2 regions of the Aliidiomarina minuta genome follow, and region 2 is predicted to be linked to the other one. Evidence: predicted binding sites of a transcription regulator. Region 2 holds the regulator's gene; the other holds the start of a gene.

Region 1 (15,865 bases), on a different contig from region 2:
GGTAAAAGAGCATAAGAACCTGGTTACGGCACTGGGCAAAGGCGATGAAATCCTGACTCAGGGTGGCCTGGTAGGCAAAATCGTGAAAGTAACTGAAGATAACGATTTTATGGTTGTGGCTGTGGCTGACAACGTAGAGATGACAGTACAAAAAGGCTCGGTGGCTGCCGTCTTGCCAAAAGGTACTATTAAAACTCTGTAACGCCTGAGTTGGAAGGACGTACTTGTGTTAAATAAATATCCTCTATGGAAAAACCTGATGGTGATCTTAGTGATCGCCATCGGTGCTTTATATGCCTTACCTAATCTGTATGGTGAAGACCCGGCGATTCAGGTGTCGGCAACGCGCAGTGGTGAAGTAACCACAAGTACGCTGGAACAGGTAGAGCGTGCTTTAAATGCAGGAGGGTTAGCACCGCGAGGTATAACTCTTGAGAACGATCAGATTCTGGTACGCCTGAATAGCGATGACGAGCAGTTGCGGGCCCAGGATATACTGACTAGTGAACTGGGTCGAAACTATATTGTTGCGCTTAACTTAGCTCCTGCGCAGCCAGCATGGCTGGCAAGCATCGGCGGTGAACCGCTGAAGCTGGGACTTGATTTACGTGGCGGTGTGCATTTCCTGATGGAAGTAAATATGGACGAAGCCATAGATACTATCCGTGAGCAGATGGCTACTGAAGTTCGTAGTCAGTTGCGTGAAGAGGGTGTGCGCTACCGGAGCGTCGAGGAAGACGGCTCTGATATTCTGGTCACATTGCGTAATAGCGATGATCTGCAGGCTGCAAACAGCGCCTTGCGCAATACTTATGAAGGCTATCGAACAAGTACCAGCGCTGACACTAATCAGCTGCGTTTGTCGATGACGGACCAGCACTTGCAGGAAACCCAGGCTAATGCGATTTCACAGAATATTACGATTTTGCGTAACCGGGTCGATGAGCTGGGTGTTGCTGAACCCCTGATTCAGCGTCAGGGTCAGGATCGCATCGTAGTTGAATTGCCAGGTGTTCAGGACACGGCTCGTGCGAAAGAAATTCTGGGCGCTACGGCGACGCTGGAGTTTCGTTTTGTCGATACTGAAAACGATTTACGGGACGCCCAGCAGGGTCGTGTGCCTTTTGGTAGCCGTTTGTATGACCGACGTGGTGGCGGACAGGTATTGCTTGAAAACCGCGTTATTCTGACCGGTGACCATATAGTTAATGCGAATGCCGGTTTTGATGAGAATAACCGTCCTCAGGTTTCTATCAGCCTCGATTCGGCGGGTGGTAGCATGATGTCCCTGGCCACCCGTGACCGCATTGGCGATCCTATGGCAACTGTTTTCATTGAATTCATTGCTACGGGTGAACAAACCGAAGACGGTAGCGTTGAATTTGAACGGGTAGAAGAAGTTGTTAGTGAAGCGACCATTCAGGCGCGTTTAGGTTCTAGCTTCCGTATTACCGGTGTTGGTGGTATGCAGGAAGCCCAGAATCTAGCGCTATTGCTGCGCGCTGGTGCTTTGATAGCACCTATTCAGATTGTCGAAGAGCGTACCGTAGGTCCGAGTTTAGGGGCTGAGAACGTGCGTTCAGGTATGACCGCTATTCTGGCCGGTTTTGTGCTGATTCTTATTTTCATGGCTATCTATTATCGTAAGTTTGGCCTGATCGCCAATATGGCACTGGCAACCAACCTCATTATGATAGTGGGTGTTATGTCGATGATTCCAGGGGCTACCTTAACCATGCCTGGTATGGCCGGTATTCTGCTGACTGTAGGTATGGCGGTAGATGCCAACGTGCTTATATTTGAGCGCATACGGGAAGAGTTAAAGGATGGACGAAGTCCGCAGCAGGCGATTTCCAGGGGCTATGATAATGCTCTGTCATCGATTGCGGATGCCAACATCACTACACTGATTGCAGCTTTCATACTCTTTGCAGTGGGTACGGGTTCTATCAAAGGCTTTGCGATTACGCTGGGCATAGGTATCGCAACCTCCATGTTTACCGCCATTATTGGTACACGCATGATAGTTAACCTGGCCTGGGGTCGTAACAAACGACTCAAGAAGCTGTCAATTTAGGGGATAGGCAATGTTTGAACTGACTAAAGTAGACGAAAATCGTCCCCTTGAATTTATGTCCATTCGTAAGTGGACGAACTGGTTGAGCGCAGTGCTCATTGTGTTGTCGTTGGCTACGCTAATGACCAATAAGCTGAACTGGGGACTGGACTTTACCGGGGGCACGCTGATTGAAGTGGGCTTCACAGAGCCTGCAGATTTAGCTGAAATCCGCAGCCTGTTAGAAGCCCGTGAATACGGTGATGCAGTGGTACAGAACTTCGGCTCGTCGCGGGACGTGCTAGTTCGTATTCCGCCGCGCGGCGAAGCCGATGCTGAGTCCATAGGCAACAATATGTTTAACCTGCTACGTACCGAGCTGGATGAAAATCTGGACATGCGTCGGGTTGAATTTGTCGGGCCTAATGTTGGCGAAGAGCTGGCGGAAGCAGGTGGCCTGGCCATGATAGTGGCCATTATCTGTATCCTTATCTATGTCTCTTTCCGCTTTGAGTGGCGGATGGCGTTGAGTGCGGTAGCTGGTTTGGCGCAGGATATAATTCTGGTACTGGGTCTCTTTTCTATTCTGAGGCTGCAGGTTGACCTGACCATTCTGGCGGCACTGCTGGCGGTGATTGGTTACTCCCTGAATGACAGTATTGTGGTTTCGGACAGGATACGGGAAAACTTCCGTAAATTACGCAAAGAGCTACCGGAAGCCGTTATTAATATTTCACTGAGCCAGACCCTGAGCCGGACCTTGGTGACCTCATTAACGACCTTAATGGTGCTACTGACGCTGCTTTTCTTTGGCGGTCAGATGGTACAGGGTTTTGCTATTGCGATGTTGACAGGTGTGATTGTGGGTACTTACTCATCTATCTTCCTGCGTAGCTCCCTGATGCTTGCTCTGGGCATTAACCGAGAATCCCTGATGCCACCTGAAGTTGAAAAAGAAGGTGAGGATCAGGATCCCGTGATGTAACCCTTTGCACATTTACAAAAGCTCCGGCGCCTGGCGTACGGAGCTTTTTTTATGGCTGCGAAAAGGCTAAAACTAGGGTACAGTGATGGAGTTGACGGAACCATAGGTCCGTATTCAGACTCATAATGAAAGCTATGATTAGTAAGCAATAATCAGACGATTTTAAGTAGAAGGATTTCAGATGTTATTTGTGGTTTCTCCGGCCAAAAACCTGGATTACGAAACACCTGCGCCAACGGACACCTATACCCAGCCGTCCATGTTGGATCAGGCTCAGTTACTGGTAGAGCGTTGCCGGGAATTATCGCCGCAGCAGTTAGGTTCGTTAATGAAAATCAGCGATAAGCTGGCGGGCCTCAATGCCGCCCGTTTTAGTGAGTGGGAGCGGCCTTTTACGCAGGATAATGCCAAACAGGCAGTGTTTGCATTTAACGGTGATGTTTATACCGGGCTGGATGCACAAAATCTGGAAAATGATGATTTGCAATATGGCCAAAAGCACATGCGTATCTTGTCTGGCTTGTATGGTGTGTTGAAACCGCTAGACTTAATGCAGCCGTATCGTTTAGAAATGGGCTCAAAACTCGATAATCAGCGCGGTAAAGACCTGTATCAGTTTTGGGGAGACCGCATTACTGAAGTGTTAAATGAGGATTTAGCTGGGCTGAAGTCAAAGACTTTGATCAACCTGGCTTCCAATGAGTATTTTAAAGCCGTCAATAAAAAAGCTTTAAACGCTGACATTGTGACTCCGGTCTTCAAAGATACTAAAAACGGTCAGCTTAAAGTGATTAGTTTTTATGCAAAAAAAGCGCGTGGCATGATGGCGCGTTTTATATTGACGCAGAAACCGGCTTCGTTAGATGCATTGAAGAAATTTGATGAAGCAGGTTACCAGTATGACGACAAGTTATCATCAGCCGGCGAGCTGGTGTTTTGTCGGGCAGAGCAGTAGTAATTTGAGGATCCAAGCATGAGTCAACGTAACGCAGTAAATGAAGATGAAATCGCAGCGCAACAACGTCGGGCGACTACTAGCATAGTCATTGCTATTGTAGTTATTCTGATACTAGCGGTGTTGGCCTGGTTGTGGTTACGCGAAGCGGACGAACCTCAGGCACCGATTGCACCTGAAACACCGGTGGTAGAAGACGCTCGTGAACAAGTAGAGCGAGAACCTGACGTCGATACAGAGCCCCGTGCTGAACCTGAGCCTGAGCGTGAAGCGGAGCCAACAGATGAACCGCCCGAAGTACTGGTGCCAGAGCGCGAAGAAGAGGTAGAAGCGGAACCATTACCTGACCTGAACGAAAGCACTTCGCCATTATTGTCGGAACTTTCAGAGCAGAATATTAATACCCGTCCGGTACGGAGTTCCCATGTTATTCGTGACCTGGTGATTTTTGTTAAGAACCTGAGTGAAGGTGATGTAATTCGTGAAAGTGCCACTATTGGCGGGCCTGACGCGCGTTTTCAAACTCAGCGTATTGACGAGCAGCTGTATATTGATGAGCGCAGTTATGCACGATATGACGAGCTGGTCGACTGGTTTGTGAACATGGATACGGCAGTTCTGGTGGATACTTTTGAACGTTATTCGCCGTTATTTGAGCAAGCCCATGCTGAAATAGCGCGTCCAGACAGTAACTTTCATGACCAGGTTATGCAGGCAATTGAACTGCTACTAGAAACGCCTGAACCCGAGGGGCTACTGGCGTTAAGCGATGACCGCGTGATGTATACGTATGCGGATCCTGAATTGGAAGAATTGCCCGCGGCGCAAAAACAAATGCTGCGTATGGGCCCGGATAATCAGCGTCGGGTAAAAGAGAAGCTACGTGATATTCGCGAGGCTTTAGCAGAGCGCACAAATTAAGTTTATGGCAGAGCAGGACAGTTTAATCTTACCGCGAAGAGGGAATGGTTTGATGCGCGGTATAGGACAGTTAGGTATGCGGGTGTTGGGGGGCTGGCAAATTAATGGTCAGTTGCCGGAAGTTCCCAAAGCAATTATTGTGATCGCACCGCATACCTCTAACTGGGATTTTTTTGTGGGCTTGTTCGTAATGTTTAAATTACGTTTGAGATTGTCCTTTCTGGGCAAGGATTCTCTTTTTGTCTTTCCTGTTAACCGGCTATTGCGCTGGGTAGGCGGCATACCGATCAAACGTAACTCCAGTGCCGGATCGGTTGGGCAAATGGTTGAAGCCTTTCAAAGACATAAAGAGCTGGTACTGGTTATTACACCAGAAGGTACTCGTAAGAAAGTAAAAAAATGGAAAACGGGCTTCCTGCACATGGCGAAAGAGGCCAAAGTCCCGGTTATCCCCGTGGCGATGGATTACGCCAGACGTTGTGTTGATATCCTCCCCGCATTAACAATTGAGGGGGAAGTAGACGAGGAACTTAAACGGGTACAGTCGTGCGTATTTCACGCACAAGGAAAAAACCCGGAGAATACCTGATGCGCCTATTACTGATGACCAGCGTTACCTTACTAATATTCTGGCAAAATCCCCTTGCAGCTTCCTGGCAGGATATTCAGCCTGCTGACAGTTATCATAATGTCTGGTCTATTGAACCGTTACAGGAAAGACATAGTTATGCTTATTACAGTGCTTATCAAAGTTCACAGTCCATGTTGGAGAGCACGCTCGGCTGGGGTTGGCCGACGGCAAAAATATCCCGGGAAATGAATCAGGATACCGTACAGTATCACCGTGAACAGCATGTGAACGGAGCTACTTACAGTTATATTATTCGTGACTCCGAGCATGAGCAGATTATGGGTGCTGTGTTTGTTGCACCGGTGCAGAACCGTCGGGGGTTGCCAGACTTTGATGGCTCTTCTTATCAGGCGGAAGTCACTTTCTGGATGAATGAAGCGGGCCAGGAGCACGAGCAAGGTCCGGATTTTGTTGCTGATTTATTGCTTTGGCTGGAAGAGAACTGGGGATTCAGCCGTGTGTTATTACCTGCTTATGAGGATAATGACTTTGCGCGACAACAGTTTGAAGCCCATAATCTGGGACTGGTGATCAGAGATCCTGAGAGTCAGGAGTTGCTCTATCGCTTTCGTGCGCGTTAATCTTATTTATGCTACAATGCGCGCCATTTTCATAGTCGTCGGCTTTACGCTGAATCTGCTACAGTAGGATAAACACATGAAGACCATTGAAGGGGGCGTTGCAGCGCCAGGCAAGAAATTTGCTATTGTTGTTTCTCGTTTTAACAGCTTTATTGTGGAAAGACTTCTGGAAGGCGCGTTAGAAACCTTGCAGCGTATTGGTCAGGTTAGTTCTGACGACATAACAATAGTGCGGGTACCAGGTGCTTATGAGCTTCCTATTACCGCGAAAAAACTGGCCGCCAGCGGTGACTATGATGCGCTTATTGCTATTGGCGCCGTGATTCGTGGGGGCACGCCACATTTTGATTTTGTGGCTGGTGAATCGAACTCAGGGTTGGCTCAGGTAGCTATGCAAAGCGAGGTTCCGGTCGCCTTTGGCGTTATTACTACCGATACTGACGAACAGGCGATAGATCGAGCCGGCGTCAAGCATGGTAACAAAGGTTCGGAAGCCGCATTAAGTGCACTCGAGATGGTTAACGTTCTGCAACAGTTGTAAGGAATTCAAGTGAAACCAGCAGCACGCCGCAAGGCTCGTCGCCTTGCCATTCAGGCTATATATTCATGGCAGTTATCGAACAACAGTATCACTGATATTGAAGCCGAATTTCTGACCGACAATGATGTGGCTAAAACAGATGTTGAATATTTTCAGGATCTGGTCCGTGGTGTGGCCGCACAGGCTTCAGTACTGGATAATGCCTTGTCGCCATTTACCGACCGTCCTTTTGCAGATCTGGATCAGATTGAAAGAGCCATTTTGCGGGTTGCCGCTTATGAGCTTAAGCTGCGTATTGACGTGCCTTATAAAGTCGTCATGAACGAAGCTATCGAACTGGCTAAAGCCTTTGGTGCTGATGACAGCCATCGTTTCGTTAATGGTGTACTGGACAAAGCCGTTGATACTTTACGCGCGGCTCGTCAGTAAGTTTTCTTATGAGCAAACGGATGACAGAGTTTGAGGTAATAGCCTCTTATTTTAACGCCGGTCAACAGTCGCGTGGTGATGTCATTCTGGGACAGAGCGACGATTGCGCGATCGTTAGAACAACTCCACAAACACATATCGCGGTCACTACCGACACTATGGTGGCCGGTGTTCATTTCGATGAAAAAGTTCCTCCCCGAGCCCTTGGTCATAAACTGGTTGCTGTGAATTTAAGTGATTTGGCAGCTATGGGCGCTGAACCCGCCTGGCTCTCTCTGGCCATTACTATGCCTGAGGTGAATACCTCCTGGCTTGAGGAATTCAGCGCAGGTTTGCATGAGCTGGCTAATTATTATAATTGCCAGCTGATTGGTGGAGATACTACCCGGGGACCATTGACTCTGACCTTAACCGCGCAGGGATTATTGCCGGAAGATCAATTGCTGACCCGTCGCGGCGCTAATCCCGGAGACTGGATTTATGTTAGTGGCACGCTAGGGGACGCCGCCGCAGCACTGGCTGCTCAGCGTGGAGAAATTTCCGTTTGTCCGGTGCAGCAGCAACAGCTGGAAGAACGCTTATTTTATCCAACTCCCCGTATCACACTGGGGCAGGCACTGCGCCCTATTGCTACCAGTGCGATTGATATTTCTGATGGCCTGGCAGCGGATTTAAGTCACATCCTGAAACGCTCAGAAGTGGGCGCCCGTTTGCAAGTTAATAACCTGCCGTATTCTAATGCGTTAAACGGCAATATAGCGGTTGAACAGCAGCGTCACTTCGCCTTGCACGGGGGGGATGATTATGAACTCTGCTTTACCATTCCAGAAGCCAGCCGGGGCACCCTTGAAACGGCTCTTGCGCATATTGGTGTGGATGTAACCTGCGTTGGACAGATAGAGGCCAACGGGGGCCTTCGGCTGTTTGATGGCGATAACGAATTGCCATCTTCGATTGTCGGTTATCAGCACTTTGGAGTGAACTTATGAAATATGCACAGTTATTAAAAAATCCGATTCATTTTCTGGCTCTGGGTTTTGGTAGCGGCCTGTCGCCTAAAGCTCCGGGTACTATGGGTACTGTGGCTGCAATTCCGGTGGTCATACTGGCAGCGATGCTTGGTGATGCGGCTTTTGTTGTGCTGACAGCTGTTGCCTGCGTGCTAGGTGTCTATATTTGTGGTTATACGGCTAAGGCTATGGGTGAGCATGACCACCCGGCAATTGTCTGGGACGAGATAGCGGGTTATATGGTGGCTATGATTCTGGTACCAGTGACCTGGCAGACACTGCTCTTAGCGTTTGTGCTCTTTCGTTTCTTTGACGTGTTAAAACCCTGGCCGATTAGCTGGCTGGATAAACATGTCAGTGGCGGCTTCGGAATTATGATCGACGATATACTGGCAGGTTTGGCCTCGCTGGCTATTATCCACATCCTGCTACAGTTTTTCTAAACGACGCTCTATCTGAGCCTGAATACCGGCACTGTCTAAGCCTAGCTCGGCACGAATTTCCTGCTGGCTACCGTGCTTAATGAAACTATCCGGTAACCCAACCATTAGCAATGGTGTATACACCTGCTGTTGTTGTAGCGCTTCTGCAACACCGCTACCCGCACCGCCGGTAGTGACGTTCTCTTCCACACTGACCAGTAGTTCATGACTGCCCGCTGCTTTGATAAGAGCTTCGGTATCCAGAGGTTTAACAAAACGCATGTCGATAACAGTTGCGTTAAGGGCTTCAGCGACTGTCATGACCTCAGGCAGCAGAGTGCCAAAATTCAGAATAGCGACTTTTTTACCTTCACGTTTAACCTGACTGGTGCCTGGTTTTATAGCCTGCAAGGGCTCTAAATCGCAACCAGTGCCACTTCCGCGAGGATAACGGACAGCCGCAGGCTGATTCAGTTTATAACCCGTATACAGCATTTGACGGCATTGATCTTCATCGCTGGGTGTCATTATTACCAGATTAGGTATGCAACGCAGAAAGCTAAGATCATAGGCACCCTGGTGAGTGGCGCCATCTGCACCTACTACACCTGCGCGGTCGATAGCAAAAAGCACGGGCAGGTTTTGCAGGGCGACATCATGAATAAGCTGATCATAGGCGCGCTGTAAAAACGTCGAATAAATAGCGACCACAGGGTGGTAACCGGCAATGGCCAGGCCAGCGGCAAAGGTTACGGCGTGTTGTTCGGCAATAGCTACGTCATAATACTGTTCCGGAAAACGCTGCGAAAAACCGACCATGCCAGAACCTTCGCGCATAGCTGGCGTAATACCCACCAGTTTTTTATCCTGCGCCGCCATTTCGCACAACCAGTCACCAAAAATAGCCGAATAAGAGGGCAGTGAGGCTTTGCTGGCCGGAAGCGAATTTATCTTAGGGTCAAATTTAGGCACCCCATGGTAGCCGATAGGATCCTGCTCGGCAGGGGCGTAGCCTTTGCCTTTGCGGGTGATCACATGTAATAACTGGGGGCCTTTCAAAGAGCGCATATTTTCCAGCGTATCCACTAGAGTGTCAACATCGTGCCCATCGACCGGGCCGATGTAATTAAAGCCGAGCTCTTCAAAAATAGTGCCTGGCATCACCATGCCTTTGACATGTTCTTCAGCTTTACTGGCCAGCTCGCGTAATGGCGGTACGCTGCGTAGCAACTGCTTACTGCCTTCACGCAGTGAGGTATACATTTTACCTGATAACAAACGCGCGAAGTGGCTATTCAGTGCGCCCACATTCTCAGAAATGGACATATCATTGTCATTCAGAATAACCAGCATGTCGGGATCTATATCACCCGCATGGTTCAGGGCTTCAAAGGCCATGCCGGCGGTCATAGCGCCGTCGCCAATAACAGCGACTACTTTACGGTTGGCTTGTTCTTTTTTAGCTGCAACCGCCATGCCTAATGCCGCACTGATTGAGGTACTGGAGTGACCGACAGAGAGCACGTCGTATTCACTTTCTTCGCGCCACGGAAAAGGATGCAGGCCGTCTTTCTGGCGAATGCTGGAGAGCTGCTGGCGGCGGCCAGTTAATATTTTATGCGGATAAGCCTGATGGCCCACATCCCAGACCAGATGGTCGAAAGGGGTCTGGTAGACTTTATGTAAAGCGACGGTGAGTTCTACTGTGCCTAGACCGCTAGCCAGGTGGCCACTGCTTTGGCTGACAGATGTTAATAAATACTGGCGTAATTCGGTGCATACCTGACTCAGCTTCTGTCGTGGCAAGGCACGCAGATCGGCGGGTGAGTCAATCAGGCTCAACAAGGGAAACTGAGCTGAAGCAGAGCTTTGAGTCATGAATTATCGGTCTCGCGTAATCAGGTAATCAGTGAATTGTTCGAGTAGCTGAGTATTGTACGGGATAGCAGCCAGTGCTTGTAGTGCTTTTTGCTGCAAATCGTGCAGCAATTGCTGCGCTTGCGTTAACCCCAGTAAAGCTGGATAGGTCGATTTATGCAACTCCTGGTCAGAACCTTGTGGTTTGCCTAAGGCTTCAGTGGCACCGGTTTCGTCCAGAATGTCGTCCTGCACCTGAAACGCCAGACCTATGGTTTGCGCCCAGCTGAGCAGGGCCTGCTCGCTTTCCTGACTCACTTGAGGGCTGCACTGAATGGCCATTTGAACAGCTGCGACGATAAGCGCACCGGTTTTATGACGGTGGATTTGCTCCAGAGCTGAGAGCCCGATCTGGCGGTCAGTCGCGGCTAAATCTAATGCCTGACCACCGCACATACCGGCCTGACCACTGGCCTTAGCTAACGTGCGCACCATTTGTAATTGTTGCCTGTCGCTGACAGCCGTGTAAGGGTGGCTGGTCAGTATTTCAAAGGATAGAGTCTGCAAGGCATCACCAGCCAGAATTGCAGTGGCTTCATCAAACGCGATATGGCAGGTGGGCTGACCACGACGCAGGGAGTCATTATCCATCGCCGGTAAATCATCATGTACTAAAGAATAAGCGTGAATACATTCAATCGCTGCTGCTGGAGCGTCAAGGTCGTCTGCGGAGGCTCCCAGTAATTCACCTGTGGCGTAAACTAAAAAAGGGCGTATACGTTTGCCACCGAGTAAAACGGCATATTTCATTGCGTCTAACAATACGGGGGCGATCTGAGGCTGATTATCCAGTAACTGATGTAAAAAATCGGAATGACGCTGACGATGGCTGGTCAGTGCATGCTGCAAAGAAAGTTGCTTATCCACGTTTATTCCGTAGTCTGGGTAGGGCCGTTGTCGGCGAGTGGTTTGAGTTCTTCTTCCTGTCCCTGGCGTAGCAGCATACTGACTTTTTGTTCAGCCTGTTGCAGTTTCTGCTGGCTCAGGCGAGACAGCTCGATAGCTCGCTCAAACTGCTGCAATGATTGTTCTAGTGGAAGATCGCCCTGTTCCAGGTTACTGACGATTTTTTCCAACTCGTTCATTGCTTGCTCAAAGGTAGCTTCTGAAGTAGCTTGTTGGTCGCTCATGACGGTTCTCTCAGGGATCTTTGTGGCAACCTTACCGAACCTGCATGTGAAGATCAATTACTCAGATTAGATAAAGAAATATCGACAAAGGTCGATGTATAACAGGTAAAATAAAAAAACTGCGGTTGTCAGTCGTCTGCAGATAATGAAAAATAGCGATTCGCAAGTCGTCACACAAGAGCAACGGGGAGAACTGTGTGGATATAGCAACAATCATTGGCATCTTAGGTGCATTCGCATTTATTACTATGGCCATGCTCTTTAATGGGGACCTTGGTTTATACGTCAATGTGCCAGCGATCTTTATTGTTTTTGGCGGTTCTATGTTTGTCGCTTTAGCCAGTTACCCTCTGGGGCAATTTCTGGGCGCTGGTAAAGTTGCGGTAAAAGCCTTCATGTTTAAAATTGAACCACCACAGGACCTGATTGATAAAGCTGTTGAAATGGCTGATGCGGCGCGCAAAGGTGGCTTTCTGGCGCTGGAAGAAACTGAAGTTCCTAACCCGTTTTTTCGCAAAGGCATTGATATGCTGGTGGACGGACACGATGCGGAAGTTGTGCGTACGACGCTGCAAAAAGATATGGATTTAACGTACGAGCGACATGAGCGCGGTGCTAATATTTTTAGCACGATCGGAGACATTGCACCGGCAATGGGTATGATGGGCACACTGATTGGTCTGGTGGCCATGCTGGCAAACATGGACGATCCGCAGGCGATAGGGCCGGCCATGGCGGTTGCGCTTCTGACCACCTTGTATGGTACTTTCCTGGCGAATGTGGTCTGTATTCCTATTTCCAACAAGTTAAAATTGCGCATGGATCAGGAGAAAATGAACCATGATCTCATGCTGGATGCCATTCTGAGTATTCAGGACGGCCAGAACCCTCGTATTATCGAAGGTCTGTTGAAAAACTACCTGGCAGAATCCAAACGCGTTCCTGAGGACATCTGATCGATGAGTGAAAAGGCACTGGAACGGAAAATAAAAAGAAGACACAAGAAAGGTCTGGCGCCCTGGATGGCGACTTTTGCTGACCTGATGGCGTTATTGCTGTGCTTTTTTATATTGTTACTTTCTTTTTCCGAAATGGATGTTCTTAAATTCAAGCAAATTGCAGGCTCCATGCAGTATGCCTTTGGCGTGCAGAACCGCATAGAAGTGGAAGATATTCCACGCGGCACCAGTGTTATAGCTCAGGAATTCCGGCCGGGGCAGCCAACCCCAACACCGATTGAAACCATACAGCAACAGACCGCCGATATGACTCAGCAAACCCTGGATTTCCAGGCTGGTGAAGATGATTATGTGGGCGGTCCGGAAAGGGATGCTGGCGGCGAGACTGACGCGGCTGAGCAGGCTGCTGAACAGGCTATGGATTTGATGATGCAGGAGCAGATTGAGCAGGCAATGAATCGTATTCGCGAAGAAATGGAGCAGGAAATTGAAGACGGAGCTTTGGAGCTTGAGCAATTAGGGCAGCAAATTATTATTCGCGTGCGTGAACAAGGCACCTTCCCGGAAGGTTCTGCTTTCTTGCAGCCTCAGTTCCGCCCGGTTATTCGCCGTATTGCTGAAGTGCTTAATACTATTCCGGGTGAAGTGACTATTTCTGGCCACACTGACAACCGCCGTATTCGTTCTGAAATGCACAGCTCTAACTGGGATTTATCCAGTAGTCGTGCGGTATCGGTGGCTGAAGAAATGCTCGGTGTGGAAAATTTCAATGAATCACGGTTAACGGTGCGAGGCCTGTCAGATACCCGGCCTTTAGTACCTAACAATAGCGCTGACAACCGGCGCCGTAACCGTCGTGTAGAAATAGCTGTGATGCAGGGCAGTGCCCTCGAATCCTCACCAATAGAAGCTACTAACGGCGACTTAAACTAACCGCAGAGCTGGTTGCAGGCGTGCTTTTTTAGTATAATCGCGCGCTTTTACGGCTGTTGGTGGTGTTATGAAGTTTATTGTTCGATTACAGGCTGAAATCACGGTAAAGAGTAAATCCGTGCGTCGGCGTCACGGTAAACTTCTCACGGCTAATCTGCGTAACCAGCTGAAAGCTATAGATAGTCAGAATAAAGTTAAGTGGATGTGGGACCGGGTTGAGGTTCAGCTCGCTGAAACCCCTTCTGCTAAAGACGCTAAAGCTGCCATTGAATGCCTTCAGTCGACCCCCGGTGTAGCCCACTTTGAACGTGTTATTGAACACCCGCTAACGGATTTTGAAACGCTGCTGAACCTGGTTCTGGCTTATAAAGGTGATGAACTGACGGGGCAAAGCTTTGCCGTTCGGGTTAGGCGCAAGGGGCATCACGACTTCTCTTCTCAGGACTTAGCCAAATATATAGGTGCCGGTGTCCTCGCGCGCGTTGAAGACTGCCGGGTACAACTCAAAAAGCCGCAGCAGGAAGTGCAGCTGGTAGTCAGTGATAAACAGGTATTTTTAGTAGAGCGCCGCTTTCAGGGGCTGGGGGGCTTTCCTTTACCCAGCCAGGAAACTGTATTGTCGCTAATGTCGGGTGGCTTTGACTCCACAGTGTCTAGCTATCAGATGATTCGTCGCGGTGCCCGCACCCATTTCTGCTTTTTTAATTTAGGTGGTGATGCCCATGAAGCTGGGGTGCGTGAAATTTCTTATTACATATGGAAGCGCTTTTCATCAACACACCCGGTTAAGTTTATCAGTGTTGACTTTGCACCTGTCGTCGATCGCATTCTGGAAGACGTCGATAATGGTCTGATGGGCGTGGTACTTAAACGCACCATGCTGCGGGCAGCCGGTCTGGCAACCCGTTATGTAAATGCTCAGGCGCTGGTAACAGGCGAAGCTATGGGGCAGGTGTCCAGTCAGACACTTACCAATCTGGCGGTTATTGATAAAGCTTCAGAGCGTATCGTGCTACGACCCTTAATCGCTATGGATAAGCAGGATATTGTCAACATTGCACGGGCGATAGGTACCGAACCTTTAGCTGCAGTCATGCCTGAGTATTGTGGTGTTATCTCTAATAAACCGACGGTGAAAGCGGATCTGGCGGCGGTAGAGGCTGCCGAGCAGGTATTGACGGACGAACTGTTGGAAGAACTGGTCTATAATGCTCAGGTCATAGATATCAGAAATCTGCATGACGCCCGTATGCAGGTGGTTGATCTGGATATCAAAGATGAGCAGTCGTCGGATAAGGTTATTCTGGATATTCGTAGTCTGGAAGAGCAGGAAGAGGCTCCGTTGCCCGAACAGCCCTGGCCGATACAATCTTTACCATTTTTTAAGCTTGAATCACAGTTCCCGACTCTAGCCAGGAATAGCCATTATCTGCTCTACTGTGATCAGGGTGTAATGAGTCGCATGCAGGCGCTTCATCTTCGCGAAATGGGCTTCAGCAACGTCGGTGTGTATGAAGCAAAAGATAACTCAAAAGAAGGGTAGTTGCAGTGATCGCAAGACTGGCGTTTATTATTGTATTCCTGGCGGTATCGGCCTTATTTTTTACTCAGAACCCTCCGTCGGGACCATCAATTCAGCACCTGGATAAAGCCGTTCACTTTACCTTGTTTTTTGTCCTGGCCGCCAGTATGCATTATGCCTTTCGCCTGCACTGGAGCTGGTCGATGCTTCTGCTCACCGGGTACGGTATTGCCATTGAAGTTATTCAGCATCATCTGCCGGCGCGGGGCGCGGATGTCTGGGACGTGGTTGCCGATGTTGCAGGCGCTGCGACTTTTTATATTCTGCTGGGTTTATATAAGAAAAAGCGCCGGGGTTAACGGCGCTTTGCTTTTTTCGCTTTCTTCTTTTTAGTGCTTTTATGAGGATCCGGAAACTTAAACTGGGGACGTAAATCCTGCATTACCCGGCGCTCCAGTTTTTCTCCAGTATAACGTTCAATGCGACCCAGCATAGCGGCATCATGAGCTTCTACCAAAGCTACTGCATGGCCTTTACGGCCAGCGCGACCGGTACGGCCAATACGGTGAATATAGGTATCGGCATGGCGCGGCAGGTCATAATTGATAACCAGCTCGACATCTTCTACATCAATCCCCCGGGCAGCTACATCGGTGGCTACCAGTACTGCATTTTTACCCGATGAAAAAGCGGCCAGAGCCTGCTGCCGATCAAATTGTGGCATCTCTCCCTGCAGTGCTGAACAACGGATACCGGCGGCACGCAGCTGTTGGTTGATTTCCATTACGCGTTCCCGCGTTTTCACAAATACCAGTACCGATTTACTATGCTTGGCTAATAAAGCCAGCAATAATTTGTACTTATGTTCGGCAT
Region 2 (15,865 bases):
AGGTTCCGATCAGCATCGCGGCTGGTTCCAGTCCTCGCTGGTGACCGGTGTGGCAGCAAAAGGGCAGGCGCCATATAAGCAGGTGCTGACGCACGGCTTTACCGTCGATGGTCAAGGCCGCAAAATGTCCAAATCACTGGGTAACGTCGTTTCACCACAGCAGGTGATGAACAAACTGGGTGGCGACATTCTGCGTCTGTGGGTTGCTTCAACGGATTACACCGCGGAAATGACAGTGTCGGATGAAATCCTGAAGCGCTCTGCGGATGCCTATCGTCGTATTCGTAATACCTCGCGCTTTTTACTGTCCAACCTGAATGGTTTTGAGCCAGCTCAGCATGCCGTACCTGCAGCAGAGATGGTCGAACTGGACCGTTGGATAGTCAGCCGGGCAAAAGCCCTGCAGGATGAGCTGGTCAACGCTTATGATAATTATCAGTTCCTCAGCGTAGTGCAGAAACTCATGCATTTTTGCTCAATTGAACTGGGTAGTTTCTATCTGGATATTATTAAAGATCGTCAGTACACCGCGAAAAAAGACAGTATCGCTCAGCGTTCGTGCCAGACCGCTTTGTGGCACATTGCAGAAGCTTTAGTACGCTGGATGGCGCCTATTACCAGCTTTACCGCGCAGGAAATCTGGGAAACCCTGCCAGCCGTTGAAGGCGGACGTGATAAATATGTATTCACGGCGGAATGGTATCAGGACTGGCCACAAGGGCTGGATAAAGGCCAGATTGAAGATAGCACCTGGCAGACTCTGTTGACGGTCCGTAGCGAAGTAAACCGGGCGTTAGAGCAGGCACGCCGCGACGAAGTGATAGGTGGTTCCTTACAAGCTGAAATCACGCTTTATGCTGCAGAAGATTTGCAGCCAGCGCTTAATGCGTTGCAGGACGAGTTACGTTTCGTGCTATTAACCTCGCAAACCAGCATTAAACCGCTGGCTGACGCAGGCAGCGATGTGCGTGATACGGAACTGGAAGGGCTCAAAGTAGCAGTAGTTAAAACGGCGCATACAAAATGTGCCCGTTGCTGGCACCATCGTCCTGAAGTCGGCAGCATTAATGAGCATCCTGACCTTTGTCAGCGCTGTGTAACTAATGTTGACGGTGACGGTGAACAACGGAGCTTTGCCTAATGTCGGCAACGAAACCAGCACGCTGGCAGGCCAGCGGCTGGCACTTATTATGGGTTCCGGTGCTGGTAATAATATTGGATCAAATCAGCAAACAGTGGATTCTGGCGAGTCTGAGTTTGTATGAACGTATTAATGTATTGCCGTTTTTCGATATTGTGCACGCACGGAACTATGGTGCCGCTTTTAGTTTCTTAAGCGATGCGGGAGGTTGGCAACGCTGGTTTTTCACGTTGTTGGCAATAGCTGTATCAGGTTTACTGATATTCTGGCTGCGCAAGCAAACGAAAGACGAATGGCGTTTGAACTGGTCATTTAATTTGATCATTGGTGGCGCTATAGGCAATGTGCTGGACCGTTTGCAACATGGTTTTGTAGTCGACTTTCTGGATGTGTATCTGCGCCTGGGGGAGCAAACCCACCACTGGCCCGCCTTTAACGTAGCCGACTCAGCCATAGTAATTGGCGCCGCACTCATGATCTGGGACGGCATCACAAACCGTAAAACCTGAAAAACGGTGAAAAAACGGGGTCAGAGCTAAAATTAACCACCCCTGAATGTAAAAAATAATGGGGTCAGAGCTAAAACTAACCATTTTTGAATACTGTGTTTTAGCTCTAAACCCACTGCCATTGCTGCTCTTTAGCTTTTTTGTGGTGGTGAGTTTTAGCTCTGACCCCAATGTTGTGTGGTGATTTGAAGTGGTGAATTTTAGCTCTGACCCCAATAAAAGGTAATTAGATGAGTGAACTGGCAGTAATAGGTGACAACAGTCGTGTAACTATGCATTTTTCCATTAAACTGGAAGATGGTTCGGCGGCTGACAGCTCTAAGGTGCATGGTAAGCCTGCGCGTTTTCGTATGGGTGATGGTAATCTAACGGAAAACTTTGAAAAACATCTGCATGGTCTTAAAGCTGGCGATGAGCGTGAATTTACTCTGCAGCCAGAGGAAGCTTTTGGCCAACCTTTGCCAGAGAATATTTATCACATAGATAAGCATAAGTTTTCGGATGAAACCCCCGCAGAACCGGGTGCTATTATTGCCTTTACCCAACCGGATGGTCGTGAAGTGCCGGGCATAGTGCGTAAAGTTGAAGGCAACGAAGTAACTATTGATTTTAATCACCCGTTGGCCGGACAAGCGGTTGTTTTTGCGGTGGAAATTCTTAGTGTGGAGGACGCATGAAAGTAGTTCTGGCTAATCCTCGTGGATTCTGCGCTGGCGTGGATCGCGCGATCACTATCGTAGAACAGGCCCTGGCTATGTTCTCGCCACCTATCTATGTGCGTCATGAAGTGGTGCACAATAAGTATGTAGTGGAAGGGTTGCGTGAACGGGGGGCGGTCTTCGTCGAAGAACTACATCAGGTGCCTGACGACAGCATTGTTATCTTTAGCGCCCACGGGGTTTCGAAGGCAGTACGTCAGGCGGCTACTGATCGTGGACTTAAAGTTTTTGACGCTACCTGTCCGCTGGTAACTAAGGTACATATGGAAGTCACTCGCGCCAGCCGACGCGGACATGAATGTATTTTAATCGGTCATGCGGGCCACCCTGAAGTAGAAGGCACTATGGGTCAGTACCTGAATAACGACGGCGGCATTTATCTGGTTGAGTCGGTTGCGGATGTCGGCAAACTTCAGGTTAAAGACGTGCAAAATCTGCATTATATGAGTCAGACCACTCTCTCGGTTGATGACACGGCTGATGTTATTGACGCACTTCGTCTGCGCTTCCCGGCTATTCAGGGGCCACGAAAAGACGATATTTGTTATGCCACTCAGAACCGCCAGGATGCGGTGCGCGAAATGGCGGCGGATGTGGATATTCTGCTCGTAGTAGGCGCGCGTAACAGTTCTAATTCAAACCGACTGCGTGAACTGGCGGAGAAGATGGGCACTACCGCTTATTTAATTGACGATGCGCGTTGCATGAACCATGAGTGGTTTAAAGACGTTTCCAGTGTTGGAGTAACTGCTGGCGCGTCAGCCCCGGATGTACTGGTGCAGGAGGTGGTGCAGCAGCTTCGCGACTGGGGTAGCAGCGAAGTTGAAGAGTTGCAGGGACGGGAAGAAAATGTGACTTTTTCAATCCCACCGGAGTTACGCGTAACTCAGGTCTGATGATTTGTCCGTGATTACGTAATTGCCCCTAGCCTGCTGAAATAGTAGCCATACTAAAGCCCTTGTTTTTAAAACGGGGGCTTTATGCGTTTTAGTGCCGGTTTTTCTTTAATCGAACTGACAATTGCAATCTTTTTGCTAGGGGTGGCTGGCGCTTTGACCTACCCGATGCTGAGCAATAGTTGGAACAATCAAAAGCTACGTCATTATTCGTTACTTACCTTAGCTGAGTTTCAGCATGCCCGGCAATTAGCCATTACCAGCGAACGAGATGTTGTGTTACGTATTGATCGTGATTATTTATGTACTGGATTTGCCGATGAGGCTATCGACAAGTGCCAACCCAGTGCTTTTTTGCTTGAGCATGGTTTTCAGTTTAAACACAATTACGGCCGTAATACTCCTGTTCAGTTCACGGCTGGGCGGGGCTTCGCAGCTTTCAGTGCTGGTCAGGTTGCGATTGTAAAAGCCAGTCATGCGGAAGTCTCTGGCTTGATTATAAGTTCGCTTGGGCGCATCCGTTGGTGCCAGTGGGGCACGGCATTGCATGGGGTAGCACACTGTGACAGCTAGCCGGGCAAAAGGATTCTCTCTGTTGGAGCTTATTCTGGTGCTCTTAATAAGCGCTGTATTGTTAGTTGCCTGGCTGGGTTTACTGACGGGGATCTGGGGCCAGGCAAACCGTCAGCAGCAGTTACATACTCAAGCCCAGCTTTTCTATCAGTTGGCTTTCTGGCTGGCGCGGGATCTGGAGCGCTCTGGCGAAAGTGGTCACTGGCGCTGGCACTGGCAGGAGGACTGCGTGTTATATGCTGAGCACGGCGTACGTTTACGGCAGGGTACATTGCAGTGGCGACCACAGGACCGTGGCTGTGAGGATAGCGGGTGGATTGCGTTGCATGATGTAAATGGATTTCAGCTAAACCAGTTTGTTATTCAGTCGTTGCCGCAGCAGCAGGCTATGTTGAGGCTCTCGGCGACTTATGGAGGGCGTAACTGGGAGTGGCGTTATTTACTTGCGGCACCGGTGGTGCTTGAACCATGAAGGCGGGTACGCGGGGTAACAGTGGCGCATCGTTGATTGCTATGGTGGTGTTGCTGCTGCAAATGAGTCTGCTGACTTTATGGGCACTGAACAATAATCAGCAGCAATTACAAGCCTTAGCCGCTTTGGACGGAAAAGCCCTGCAACGTAGTCTGCAGATGCGTCAGTTATTTGATGAATTGGCAGAACAGACCATTGTACTGGGTGCGAGCGCTACGCAGGTAAGTGGTCAGCATGATTTGCCGGGCACGTCTCTGCAGTATGAGGTTCTGCCCGTAACCTGTCAGCACCTGGCTCCCGGACAAACAAGCGGCACTGCATGCTGGTCGATAGAAATACACGAGCAACCCAGTGGTTTTTCGCGTCAGCGCCGGTTGCACGTAGCGGAGGGTACGTGTGGAGCCTACTGGTATGTGGCAGAGGCGGAGTAATGGTATGCGATTTTTAGTCTCAGGTATGAGTTTGATCGAACTGCTGGTGGCTAGCCTGATTATGGGTGCCGGAAGTTTGGCAGTTTTTACACTTTATTTGCATTTGCAGCTAGGCTTGCCTACCCTGGAAACGCGTTACCAGACCTTTCAGGAGCAACAGACTGATTATATAAACCCCTTTATAAATGCGCGCTGGCAGCCTCTTTTATGCGAGTTGCAGGCGCCATAAATAAAGTGGCCTGAATTTTGTATAGTAGCCTTTACTTGTGGGGGACGTTGACACTTTCTTGACACTTCCTGTCTGTTTTTAATCTGCCTTGAGCAGTTGAAAGGTTTTTTATCAGGATGCAGCAACAGTTTGGCGCACTGAATACTTTTTTTCAGAATAATAAGCAGCACGTAAAAGGGGTTGGTACGCCGTTATTTGTTCTGGCGGTGCTGGCGATGGTGATACTACCGATGCCCCCGATGCTGCTGGATACTTTATTCTCGTTTAATATCACGCTTTCGATGGTGGTCTTGCTGGTGGCGGTTTACACCCGGCGACCTCTGGATTTCGCGGCATTTCCAACCATATTGCTAATAGCGACTTTATTGCGCTTGAGTCTGAATATCGCCTCAACCCGGGTGGTTCTGCTGAACGGGCACGAAGGTCCGGATGCTGCCGGTAGCGTGATCGAGTCTTTTGGTAGCGTGGTTATTGGCGGTAACTATACGGTCGGCCTGGTCGTATTTGCCATTCTTATTATTATCAACTTCGTGGTTATCACCAAAGGTGCTGGCCGTATTTCTGAAGTAACAGCACGCTTTACCCTGGATGCTATGCCAGGGAAGCAAATGGCCATTGATGCCGATTTAAATTCCGGTCTGATTTCCCAGGAGGAAGCCAAGACACGGCGTTCTGATGTCACCCGGGAAGCTGACTTTTACGGTTCCATGGACGGTGCCAGTAAATTCGTCAAAGGGGATGCTGTTGCCGGCATTCTGATCCTGCTGATCAATCTGATTGGCGGTTTTCTGATTGGTATGGTGCAGCATGGTCTGAGTTTCGGCAATGCAGTTGAAGTTTATACGCTGCTGACCATAGGTGATGGCCTGGTCGCTCAAATACCTTCACTGTTGTTGTCAGTCGCTACTGCTATCGTAATTACCCGGGAAAATGCTGACAAAGATATGAGCGAGCAGGTGAACCTGCAGCTGATGAGCAACCCACGGGTGCTGACCATAGTAGCGGGCATTTTATTCCTGATGGGCATAGTCCCCGGCATGCCGCACTTTGCCTTCCTGACCATGGCTGCGTTGATCGGTGGTATGGCTTACCTGCGCGCCCGCACTATGAAAGACGAGGTAGCCGGTGAGCTGGTTGAACAGGAAAGAGCGGTTACTGAATCCAAAACTCATGAGCAAAAAGAGATTGGCTGGGATGATGTTCATCAGGTTGACACCATTGGGCTTGAAGTCGGATACCGCTTAATTCCAATGGTGGATAAATCACAGGGCGGCGAGTTGTTGGCGCGTATTAAAGGCGTGCGCAAGAAGCTCTCGCAGGAATTAGGTTTTCTGGTACCAGCGGTGCACATTCGTGACAACCTCGACTTAGGGCCTAACCATTATCGAATTACTCTAATGGGAGTGACCTTCGGTGAAGCTGAAATACGCCCGGAGTGGGAACTTGCGATTAACCCAGGCCAGGTATTTGGCGAGCTGAAAGGTGAAAAAACCAAAGACCCGGCTTTTGGCCTGGAGGCAACCTGGATCCGCGCTGAAGAGCGCGAACATGCGCAGACACTGGGTTATACCGTGGTGGACGCGGCCACTGTGATTGCCACTCATTTGAGCCAGATTTTAACCAACAATTCTTCTCATCTGATGGGTCATGAAGAAGGCCAGCAGCTGCTGGATATGCTGGCTAAACAGCATCCGAAGCTGGTTGAAGGGCTGGTGCCGGACGTGATGACGTTAGGCAACGTGGTTAAAGTATTACAGAACCTGCTGGACGAAGGCGTTCCGGTGCGTGATTTTCGTACCATAGCGCAAACGCTGGTCGAATATGGCGGTAAGAGTCAGGACACTGATGTGTTAACCGCAGCCAGCCGTATTGCTCTGCGTCGCTTGATTGTTCAGGAAGCTGCTGGCGGCATGGAAGAGTTACCTGTCATAACCTTGGCGCCGGAACTGGAACAGATGTTGCATCAGTCTATGCAGGCAGCAGGAAATGAAAGTGCGGGTATTGAGCCAGGCATGGCGGAAAAAATTCAGCAGTCACTGCATGATGCGCATCAGCATCAGGAAATGAACGGGCAACCGTCGGTGCTTTTAACTTCAGGTGTACTGCGTACTACATTATCGCGCTTTGTGCGCAATACCATTCCGGGCATGCACGTGCTGTCGTATCAGGAAGTCCCGGATGATAAACAAATTCGAATTGTCAGCTCAATCGGTCAGTAGTCAATTCGTCAGGGGGAAAGGTGAAAATAAAACGTTTTTTTGGCACAGATATGCGCTCAGCATTGGCTGAAGTTAAAGAAGTTCTTGGCCCTGACGCGGTGATCATGTCTAACAAACGAGTCAGCGGGGGGGTCGAAATAATGGCCGCCTTTGATCAGGAGGCACCTGAACCTAAACGCCGTAACTCTGCATCTGACTCAGGTCAACAGGTAGTCCGTGGTGGTCCTGAAAAGCAGGAAGCTATTGCTGACTCCCTGCAGGCTTTATTAGCACGCCAGCAGGGAGAACCTGATCCTGTGCCACCTCGCCGTAGCCGGGAAGAAAAAGCTAAGCCTGCGTATGACCCCCTGGACCCCAGTCAGGAAGCACAACATAACCAGCAGCATGACGAACACTATGCTGGTTTTGCAGCGCCCAGAGAATCGAGGGAATCTTCACAGCGACCTTCTCCGCGAGGCGCAGAGCAGGATGTTTTGCAGCAGCGCCTGAGTACTCAGGACGCCACCATCAGCTCTATGAAATCGGATATGTCTGCCATTCGTAACTTGCTGGAACAGCAGGTATCAGGGCTTATGTGGCAGGATATGGAGCGCCGAGAACCGACCCGCGCTATGTTGATAAAGAAGCTGACTGAACTTGGTCTTACCGAGCAGGTATCGGATCAGTTGTCCTGTTTTATTCCGGAAGGCTTAAGTGAAGATGAAGCCTGGAAGCAAACCATCGATTTATTGCAGGGCCAGATAGCGACGACCCGAAATGATATTTTACAGCAGGGCGGCATTGTCGCTCTGGTGGGACCGACTGGCGTAGGTAAAACGACTACGGTTGCTAAATTAGCCGCGCGTTACGCGCAGATGCATGGGCCGGACAGTGTCGCTATGGTCACTACGGACACCTTCCGGATTGCCGCCAGTGAGCAACTACAAACCTATGCCCGGATTATCGGTTGCCCGATTAAAGTAGCCAAAGACGCCGACGAACTAAATGCGGTGTTATTACAGCTACGTCAGCGCCGCCTGGTGCTGATAGATACCGCAGGAATGGGCCAGCGAGACTTACGTTTAAGTGAGCAGTTGTCGACCTTGATGGAAAACTCACGACTGCGTATCCGGCCTTACCTGGTGCTTTCCTCGACAGCCCAGGCTCCGGTGCAGAATGAAATTGTGCGCCAGTTTAAAAAGATTCCGTTGAATGGCTGTATTTTCACCAAGCTGGATGAATGTCTGAGCCTGGGTGAAGTATTAAGTACCGCGATTCATAACAGCCTGCCGATCAGTTATCTGACGGATGGCCAGCAGGTTCCTGAAGATATCAAGGTAGCTGATGCGCGTTATCTGATAGAACAGGCTGCAGCTATGGCAGCAAAGACTAAGCCCGAGAGCTACCGCTTTAATGCGGAAGCGAGTTCGCAGCTGTCACAGCAGTAATAAGAAGAGATAACTATCGTGATAGATCAAGCAAGCGGTTTACGCAAAATGATGAAGCAGAGCATGGTCAAGGTGATTGCGGTCACCGGCGGCAAAGGAGGCGTGGGTAAAACCAATGTTTCTCTGAATATGGCCGTGGGCATGGCTCAGCAAGGGCAGCGAGTATTAGTTCTGGACGCTGATTTGGGGCTGGCCAATGTAGATGTCATGTTGGGGCTACGAGTGCGCCGGAATCTGTCTCATGTGCTGGCTGGACAGTGCGACTTAGATGATATTCTGGTAGAAGGCCCGGCGGGCATAAAAATAGTGCCAGCCACCTCAGGCACCCGCAATATGGTTGAATTAAGCCCTGCAGAACACGCTGGCCTGATTCGCGCCTTCAGCTCCATGCAGGAAGATTTCGATGTCTTAATCATCGACACTGCGGCAGGCATATCGGATATGGTTCTTAGTTTTTCCCGTGCTGCTCAGGATGTGGTTCTGGTGGTCTGTGACGAGCCTACGTCGATTACTGATGCTTACGCACTGGTCAAGGTACTCAGCCGGGAGCATCAGGTGTTCCGTTTTAAAGTCATTGCCAACATGGTGCGAACCATGCGTGAAGGGCAGGTTTTATTCAACAAGCTGACTAAAGTGACCGACCGCTTCCTTGATGTAGCGCTGGAGCTGGCCGCTATAGTGCCTTATGACGAAAACCTGCGCAAAGGCGTGAGGCGTCAGCAACTGGTGATAGAAGCCTTTCCCAGATCGCCTTCTTCACTGGCATTTAAAGCGCTGGCCCACCGGGCGGCCAGGTGGCCGGTCAGTGGTCAGCCAGGCGGTCATTTAGAATTTTTTATTGAGCAATTAGTACAACAGCCGACAACCTATAAAGGGGTGGCCAATGAGTAAAGCAGCTGCCTACGCGATATCTCGCGACGACCGGACCCAGATTGTTGAACAACATACCAATCTGGTGAAACGTATAGCGCACCATATGGTGGCCCGTTTACCCGCCAGTGTGCAGGTCGATGACCTGATTCAGGCAGGCATGATAGGCCTGTTGGAGGCATCAGGTAATTTTGATCATAGCAAAGGGGCCAGTTTTGAAACCTTTGCCGGGATCCGTATTCGCGGTGCCATGCTGGATGAAATCCGGCGTGGCGACTGGGCACCTCGTTCAGTGCATAAAAATAGCCGCCTGATTGCGACCGCTATTCGTGAAGTTGAAAGTGAGACTGGCCGCGATGCACGGGATTTGGAAGTTGCCGAAAAACTGAATATGGAACTCGATGATTATCATCATATTTTGAATGACGTGCGCTCAGGGCGTATGATTGGCATCGAAGATTTAGGGGTAACGGAAGACGCTTTGCTTTCTGATAAGCAGGACGCTTCTTTTGATGGCCCTTTTAATGATATAGAGCAGGATGCGTTCCAGCGCTCTTTATCAGCTTCAATTCGGACTTTGCCAGAACGTGAAGCGCTGGTATTGTCTTTATATTACGATGAAGAACTGAACTTAAAAGAAATTGGTGAAGTATTAAGTGTCAGCGAATCTCGGGTAAGTCAGATACACAGCCAGGCCATGCTACGACTAAAATCGCGTATGCAAGACTGGACTGGCTGATATAATAATTAACCTTTTATAAATCAATTGCCTCAGTGGAGGGTACTTTGGATAAAAGTATGAAAATCCTGGTCGTAGACGACTTTTCTACGATGCGACGTATTATCAAGAATCTGTTACGTGATCTTGGTTTCCAGAATATAGAAGAAGCAGATGACGGTACTACCGCGCTGCCGATGCTGCAGAATGGTGATTTTGATTTTGTTGTAACTGACTGGAACATGCCTGGTATGCAGGGGATTGATCTGTTGCGGGCTATTCGGGCCGACGACAGCATGAAAGAGATTCCTGTGCTTATGGTGACGGCGGAGGCGAAACGTGAACAGATCATTGAGGCAGCTCAAGCGGGTGTAAACGGATATATAGTAAAACCTTTTACGGCGGCCACGTTGAAAGAAAAACTGGACAAAGTGTTTGAACGTCTTGGGTAATCAAAGCAAGGACCAGCCTATGAAAAGCGAAGTTGGGCCGGCAATTAGCCTTGAACAGGCACGTGAGCTGGTAATCTTACTCGAAGCTGATAAGCAGGAAGAAGCGAACGCGCTTTTCCTTGGTTTAAAAGATGAGAGCAGCGATGACTTGTTCATGTCTGTTGGCAAACTTACCCGTCAGTTGCATGATTCGTTATCTGATTTTCAGCTCGATCCACGGCTGGAAAAAATGACTTCAGATGACTTGCCGGATGCCAAAAATCGCCTGAACTACGTCATGGAACGTACTGAAGATGCTGCTAACCGAACCATGGATGCAGTAGAGGCCAGCCTGCCGCTGGCGGAAAGTCTGGGACGTGAAATTGATAATATCCGCCCAGTCTGGGATAAGTTAATGAGCCGTGACATTGAATTAAAAGAATTCAAGAAAATGTGTCATCAGCTCGATAACTTCTTTGGGCAGGCTCGTGGCAACAGTGAAAATCTGCATATGTTGTTGACTGAAGTGTTAATGGCGCAGGATTTTCAGGATTTGACTGGTCAGGTGATCCGTCGGGTCATAGAACTGGTACAGGAAGTCGAAGAAAGTTTGATTGAGCTGTTAACGGTGTTTGGCGATCAGGAAAAAGCCCGTGCAGAGCGTAAAGGCAGCCCGGCGAAAGCCGCAAAAGAGCAGCCCACAGGAGCGGAAGGCCCCATTATCGACCCGGACTCACGTAATGACGTAGTTACTGGCCAGGATGATGTGGATGACCTGCTATCGAGTTTAGGATTCTAGGAGCGCCGAGCGAATGAGCTTTGATGTAGATGAAGATATTCTACAGGACTTTTTAATTGAGGCCGGAGAAATTCTGGAGCTGCTTTCTGAGCAGCTGGTTCAATTAGAAAATGATCCAGATAATCGTGATTTGTTGAACGCAATCTTCCGTGGCTTTCATACCGTGAAGGGGGGCGCTGGATTTCTGTCGCTGACGGAGCTGGTGGATACCTGTCATGGCGCGGAAAACGTATTCGATACCTTGCGTAACGGCGGACGAAAAGTCTCATCAGAGCTGATGGATATAATCCTGCAGTCGCTGGATACTATCAATGAGCAGTTCGCTCAGGTTCGGGCGCGTGAAAATTGCACGCCAGCTGATCCCGAATTGCTGAAGCTGTTGGAAAAACTGAGCAAACCTGCCAGTGAAGACGAAGCTGAACCTGTTGCAGCACCGCAGGCCCCCGCTGCCAGCCAGAATGAAAGTGTAAGTGGTGAAGGTGGTGTTGACGAAATTACTGAAGATGAATTCGAATCACTGTTGGATGAGTTGCATGGCAGTAAAAAAGCGCCGGCAGCAAAAGCCAAAACGGAAAAAGCGGCTCAGTCGAAGTCTGACGACGATATTACCGATGACGAATTCGAAGCTTTGCTGGACGAGCTGCATGGTAGTGGTCCGGTAGAACCCAAGCCGGATAAACCGGCTAAAGCAGAAGCGAACAGTGCGGCTGAAAAAGCATCATCAGGCGGCGACGATAAAATTTCAGATGATGAATTTGAAGCCTTGCTCGACGATATGCATGGTAAAGGGCAGTTCAAGGCCACTACAGACGAAGGCGCGGCTAAACCTGCAGCGAAAGCTCCGGCGGCTAAAGCAGAAGTGGCCAAGCCAGCGCCAGCTGCTAAGGCAGCGGCGAAGACTGCTCCACCTCCAGCCGAAACTACAGTTCGGGTCGACACTAAGCGACTGGACGAGATCATGAATATGGTCGGCGAATTAGTACTGGTGCGCAACCGCTTGCTGAGCATTGACAGCAAGCAGGATGTGGATGACGAAGAGCTTAGTAAAACCATTGCTAATCTGGACGTAGTGACAGGCGATCTGCAAGGCGCAGTGATGAAAACCCGTATGCAGCCGATTAAGAAAGTTTTCGGCCGCTTCCCTCGGGTGGTGCGTGATCTTGCCCGTACGTTGAAAAAAGAAATCACCCTGGAATTGTCCGGTGAAGATACCGATTTAGATAAAAATCTGGTCGAAGCACTCGCCGATCCCCTGGTCCACCTGGTGCGCAACTCTGTCGATCACGGCATTGAAATGCCGGACGAGCGTGAAAAGTCAGGCAAACCACGGGTTGGTGTAGTTAAACTAAGTGCTTCTCAGGAAGGCGATCATATTCTGCTTACCATCACCGATGATGGCGCCGGTATGGATGCTGAAAAATTGAAAAAAATTGCCATAGAAAAAGGGGTGCTGGACGAAGATTCTGCCTCCCGTATGAGCAATGAAGAAGCCTATAACCTGATTTTTGCAGCCGGCTTCTCTACCAAGACAGAAATATCAGACGTTTCTGGTCGTGGTGTGGGTATGGATGTGGTGAAAACCAAAATCAACCAGCTCAATGGCTCTATACGTATTGACTCAGAAATGGGTAAAGGCACTATTTTAGAAATTAAAGTGCCGTTAACGCTGGCGATTTTACCTACTTTAATGGTTCTGGTAGCGAAGCAGACATTTGCTTTACCACTGGCTCAGGTCAGCGAAATTATTGGCCTGGACAAGAAACTTATTAATACAGTAGACGGGCAGCGCACTATGATTGTGCGTGAGCGAGCGATACCTTTATTTTATCTGCAGCATTGGTTGCAGCGAAATGCGGATCGGCAAAGCCGCCCGGATCATGGTCACGTGGTTGTGGTTCAGCTTGGCACTCGCCAGGTAGGTTTTGTGGTGGATGGGCTGATTGGTCAGGAAGAAGTAGTTATTAAGCCTCTCGACAGCATGCTACAAGGCACGCCCGGCATGGCTGGCGCGACTATCACCAGTGATGGTGGCATCGCCCTGATTCTGGATATCCCAAGCTTATTAAAGCATTACGCCAAACGCTAAAAGGCAATTCAATTAATGACAATCCGTGTTCTTGTAGTAGATGACTCGAGCTTCTTTCGGCGCCGGGTCAGTGAAATACTGAATGCATCAGCCGAGCTGGATGTGGTTGGTACCGCCGAAGACGGTGAAGCCGCTATAGAGCAAACAAAAAAGCTCAAGCCTGATGTAATTACCATGGATATAGAAATGCCGGTACTGGACGGAATCAGTGCCGTGCGTCGTATTATGGCGGAATGCCCAACACCTATTCTAATGTTCAGCTCCCTGACCCACGATGGTGCCAAGGCAACGCTGGATGCACTGGAAGCGGGCGCTTTAGATTTTCTGCCGAAAAAATTTGAAGATATAGCGCGTAATCGTGAAGACGCGGTTAATGTGTTGCAGCAGCGGGTTATAAGCATTGCCCGTAAGTCGGTGCCACGACGTTCAGTCACCCGCACTGAGCCTGCTGCGACCAGACCTTCGCCAGCGGCACCTGTTCGCCGTACTTCGAGTGCCGATTCAGCGCCGGTTAGTGGTACTAATCTGCAGGTTAACAGCCAGTATAAAGTGCTGGCGATCGGAACCTCGACCGGGGGCCCTGTTGCCTTGCAGACAATTTTGACGCAACTGCCTGCTAATTTTCCTTACCCGATAGTGCTGGTGCAGCATATGCCTGCGGCCTTTACCAAAGCCTTTGCCCAACGTCTTAATGGTTTATGTAAGATTGAAGTGCGCGAAGCCAGTGATGGCGATGTGCTTAAAGCCGGCGTTGCTTATCTGGCACCTGGCGGCATGCAAATGCTCGCGGATGGACGGCCAGGCAATGTACGTTTGCGTATAAAAGCTGATGAAAGTGAACGTATTACCTATCGCCCTAGTGTCGATCTTACTTTTGCCTCACTGAGCAAAGTGTATGGCAATAGCGCGTTGGCCGTTATTTTGACAGGTATGGGCGCGGATGGCCGCGAAGGCGCCCGCTTGCTCAAGGCCCAGGGGTCAAAAATATGGGCTCAGGACCAGGAGTCCTGTGTTGTTTATGGTATGCCTCAGGCCGTTGCCAGCACGGGTATCGCGGAAAAGAGCATTGCTCTGAATAACATGGCCAGAAGCATTATGCGTGAGGTGGGTTATCAGTAGGAGCAGCTTGTGATTGTCTGGGCTATTGCCAATCAAAAAGGTGGGGTGGGTAAAACCACCACCACAGTGACCCTCGGTGGCATGCTCGCGCAGCGTGGCAAGCGGGTGTTGCTGATCGACACGGATCCGCATGCTTCTTTAACTTATTACTTTAATATCGATACCGATGATCTCAGTAATAGCATGTACGCCTTATTTCTGGCGGGCAAAGACGTTACCCGTGAGCAGGCTCAGCAGACAATCTGCGCCAGTGGTTTTGACAACCTGGATGTATTGCCAGCGACCATGGCGTTGGCCACTCTGGATCGCAAACTCGGCACGCAAAGTGGCATGGGGCTGGTGATTCGCCGGTTAACTCAATTGCTGCAGAATGACTATGACTACGTATTGATTGACGTGCCGCCAGTACTTGGGGTGTTAATGGTCAATGCGCTGGCCGCCAGTACCCGCGTTATTATTCCGGTACAGACCGAGTTCCTGGCGTTGAAAGGGCTGGATCGCATGATGGGTACATTGAAATTAATTCAGCATTCTAAGAGTCTGCAACATCAGGTGACTATAGTGCCCACTTTGTATGACAAACGAACCCGGGCATCTTTAGAGGCGTATCAGAAGTTACGCACTATGCATGGCGACCTGGTATGGAACGGCATGATACCTGTAGACACTAAATTTCGTGATGCTAGTACAGCACAGACTCCGCCATCTATTTATGCGCCCAATTCACGGGGTGTTTTTGCCTATAATGGTCTGCTGAGCACTTTGCTGTCGCAAGACCAGCCGGTGTAAGGGGAACTCATGAGTAGCTTTTCACGAGACAAGGCAATGAATGAATACCTGGATGCCTTGCTGCTTGAAACCGAAGAACCAGAGATTAGAACGGCCCCTGTGCTGGATACTGCAAAAGTAGAGAAGTTATTGCAGCAGGCCAGCGCGGTTAAAGACGAGGCCTTTGCGCAAACCGAAGAGCAAACCGAACCTCAGGTTGAACAACCTGTTGAGGTTGAGGCGACACCGGTAGAAGCTGAGGTTGTAGCGGAACCTGAAGTTGAGACGATTGACGAAGTCGAAGAGACTGACGAGATTGCAGCTGAGTCCGAGGCTCTGGTTGAAGTTCCACCACCCCCTGTTGCTGATAGTATGCGGGATTACCATGAAGGTGATTTCCAGGCACTCTTTTTCAGTGTGGCAGGCCTCAAGCTTGCCGTTCCGCTGAAAAGCCTGGG

The links. Region 2 encodes FliA, which starts transcription of late flagellar genes. Its sites were predicted from a motif close to CTAAAGNTNNNNNNNNNNNNGCCGATA; they were not measured.
Region 1: pomA (flagellar motor protein PomA) is a predicted target of FliA. The motif match lies at 11,649-11,675, and genes of this name have one in related genera.

The regions. Positions count from the first base shown of each region.
Region 1 covers NZ_PIPL01000002.1:177,308-193,172, forward strand. Annotated here, with positions in the region: gene yajC (preprotein translocase subunit YajC) at 1-202, shown strand, start outside; gene secD (protein translocase subunit SecD) at 227-2,077, shown strand; gene secF (protein translocase subunit SecF) at 2,088-3,041, shown strand; gene yaaA (peroxide stress protein YaaA) at 3,223-3,996, shown strand; gene CWE09_RS11085 (DUF3014 domain-containing protein) at 4,015-4,917, shown strand; gene CWE09_RS11090 (lysophospholipid acyltransferase family protein) at 4,970-5,506, shown strand; gene CWE09_RS11095 (hypothetical protein) at 5,506-6,129, shown strand; gene ribH (6,7-dimethyl-8-ribityllumazine synthase) at 6,206-6,670, shown strand; gene nusB (transcription antitermination factor NusB) at 6,680-7,099, shown strand; gene thiL (thiamine-phosphate kinase) at 7,120-8,088, shown strand; gene CWE09_RS11115 (phosphatidylglycerophosphatase A family protein) at 8,085-8,552, shown strand; gene dxs (1-deoxy-D-xylulose-5-phosphate synthase) at 8,538-10,409, opposite strand; gene ispA ((2E,6E)-farnesyl diphosphate synthase) at 10,413-11,315, opposite strand; gene CWE09_RS11130 (exodeoxyribonuclease VII small subunit) at 11,318-11,578, opposite strand; gene pomA (flagellar motor protein PomA) at 11,776-12,534, shown strand; gene CWE09_RS11140 (flagellar motor protein MotB) at 12,538-13,470, shown strand; gene thiI (tRNA uracil 4-sulfurtransferase ThiI) at 13,538-15,013, shown strand; gene CWE09_RS11150 (VanZ family protein) at 15,019-15,351, shown strand; gene srmB (ATP-dependent RNA helicase SrmB) at 15,348-15,865, opposite strand, start outside.
Region 2 covers NZ_PIPL01000001.1:1,362,374-1,378,238, reverse strand. Annotated here, with positions in the region: gene ileS (isoleucine--tRNA ligase) at 1-1,141, shown strand, start outside; gene lspA (signal peptidase II) at 1,141-1,650, shown strand; gene fkpB (FKBP-type peptidyl-prolyl cis-trans isomerase) at 1,881-2,327, shown strand; gene ispH (4-hydroxy-3-methylbut-2-enyl diphosphate reductase) at 2,324-3,265, shown strand; gene CWE09_RS06590 (prepilin-type N-terminal cleavage/methylation domain-containing protein) at 3,350-3,838, shown strand; gene CWE09_RS06585 (prepilin-type N-terminal cleavage/methylation domain-containing protein) at 3,828-4,310, shown strand; gene CWE09_RS06580 (hypothetical protein) at 4,307-4,741, shown strand; gene CWE09_RS06575 (prepilin-type N-terminal cleavage/methylation domain-containing protein) at 4,746-4,970, shown strand; gene flhA (flagellar biosynthesis protein FlhA) at 5,087-7,189, shown strand; gene flhF (flagellar biosynthesis GTPase FlhF) at 7,210-8,616, shown strand; gene CWE09_RS06560 (MinD/ParA family protein) at 8,665-9,507, shown strand; gene CWE09_RS06555 (RNA polymerase sigma factor FliA) at 9,500-10,225, shown strand; gene cheY (chemotaxis response regulator CheY) at 10,273-10,656, shown strand; gene CWE09_RS06545 (protein phosphatase CheZ) at 10,676-11,434, shown strand; gene CWE09_RS06540 (chemotaxis protein CheA) at 11,448-13,520, shown strand; gene CWE09_RS06535 (protein-glutamate methylesterase/protein-glutamine glutaminase) at 13,536-14,639, shown strand; gene CWE09_RS06530 (ParA family protein) at 14,649-15,428, shown strand; gene CWE09_RS06525 (chemotaxis protein CheW) at 15,438-15,865, shown strand, end outside.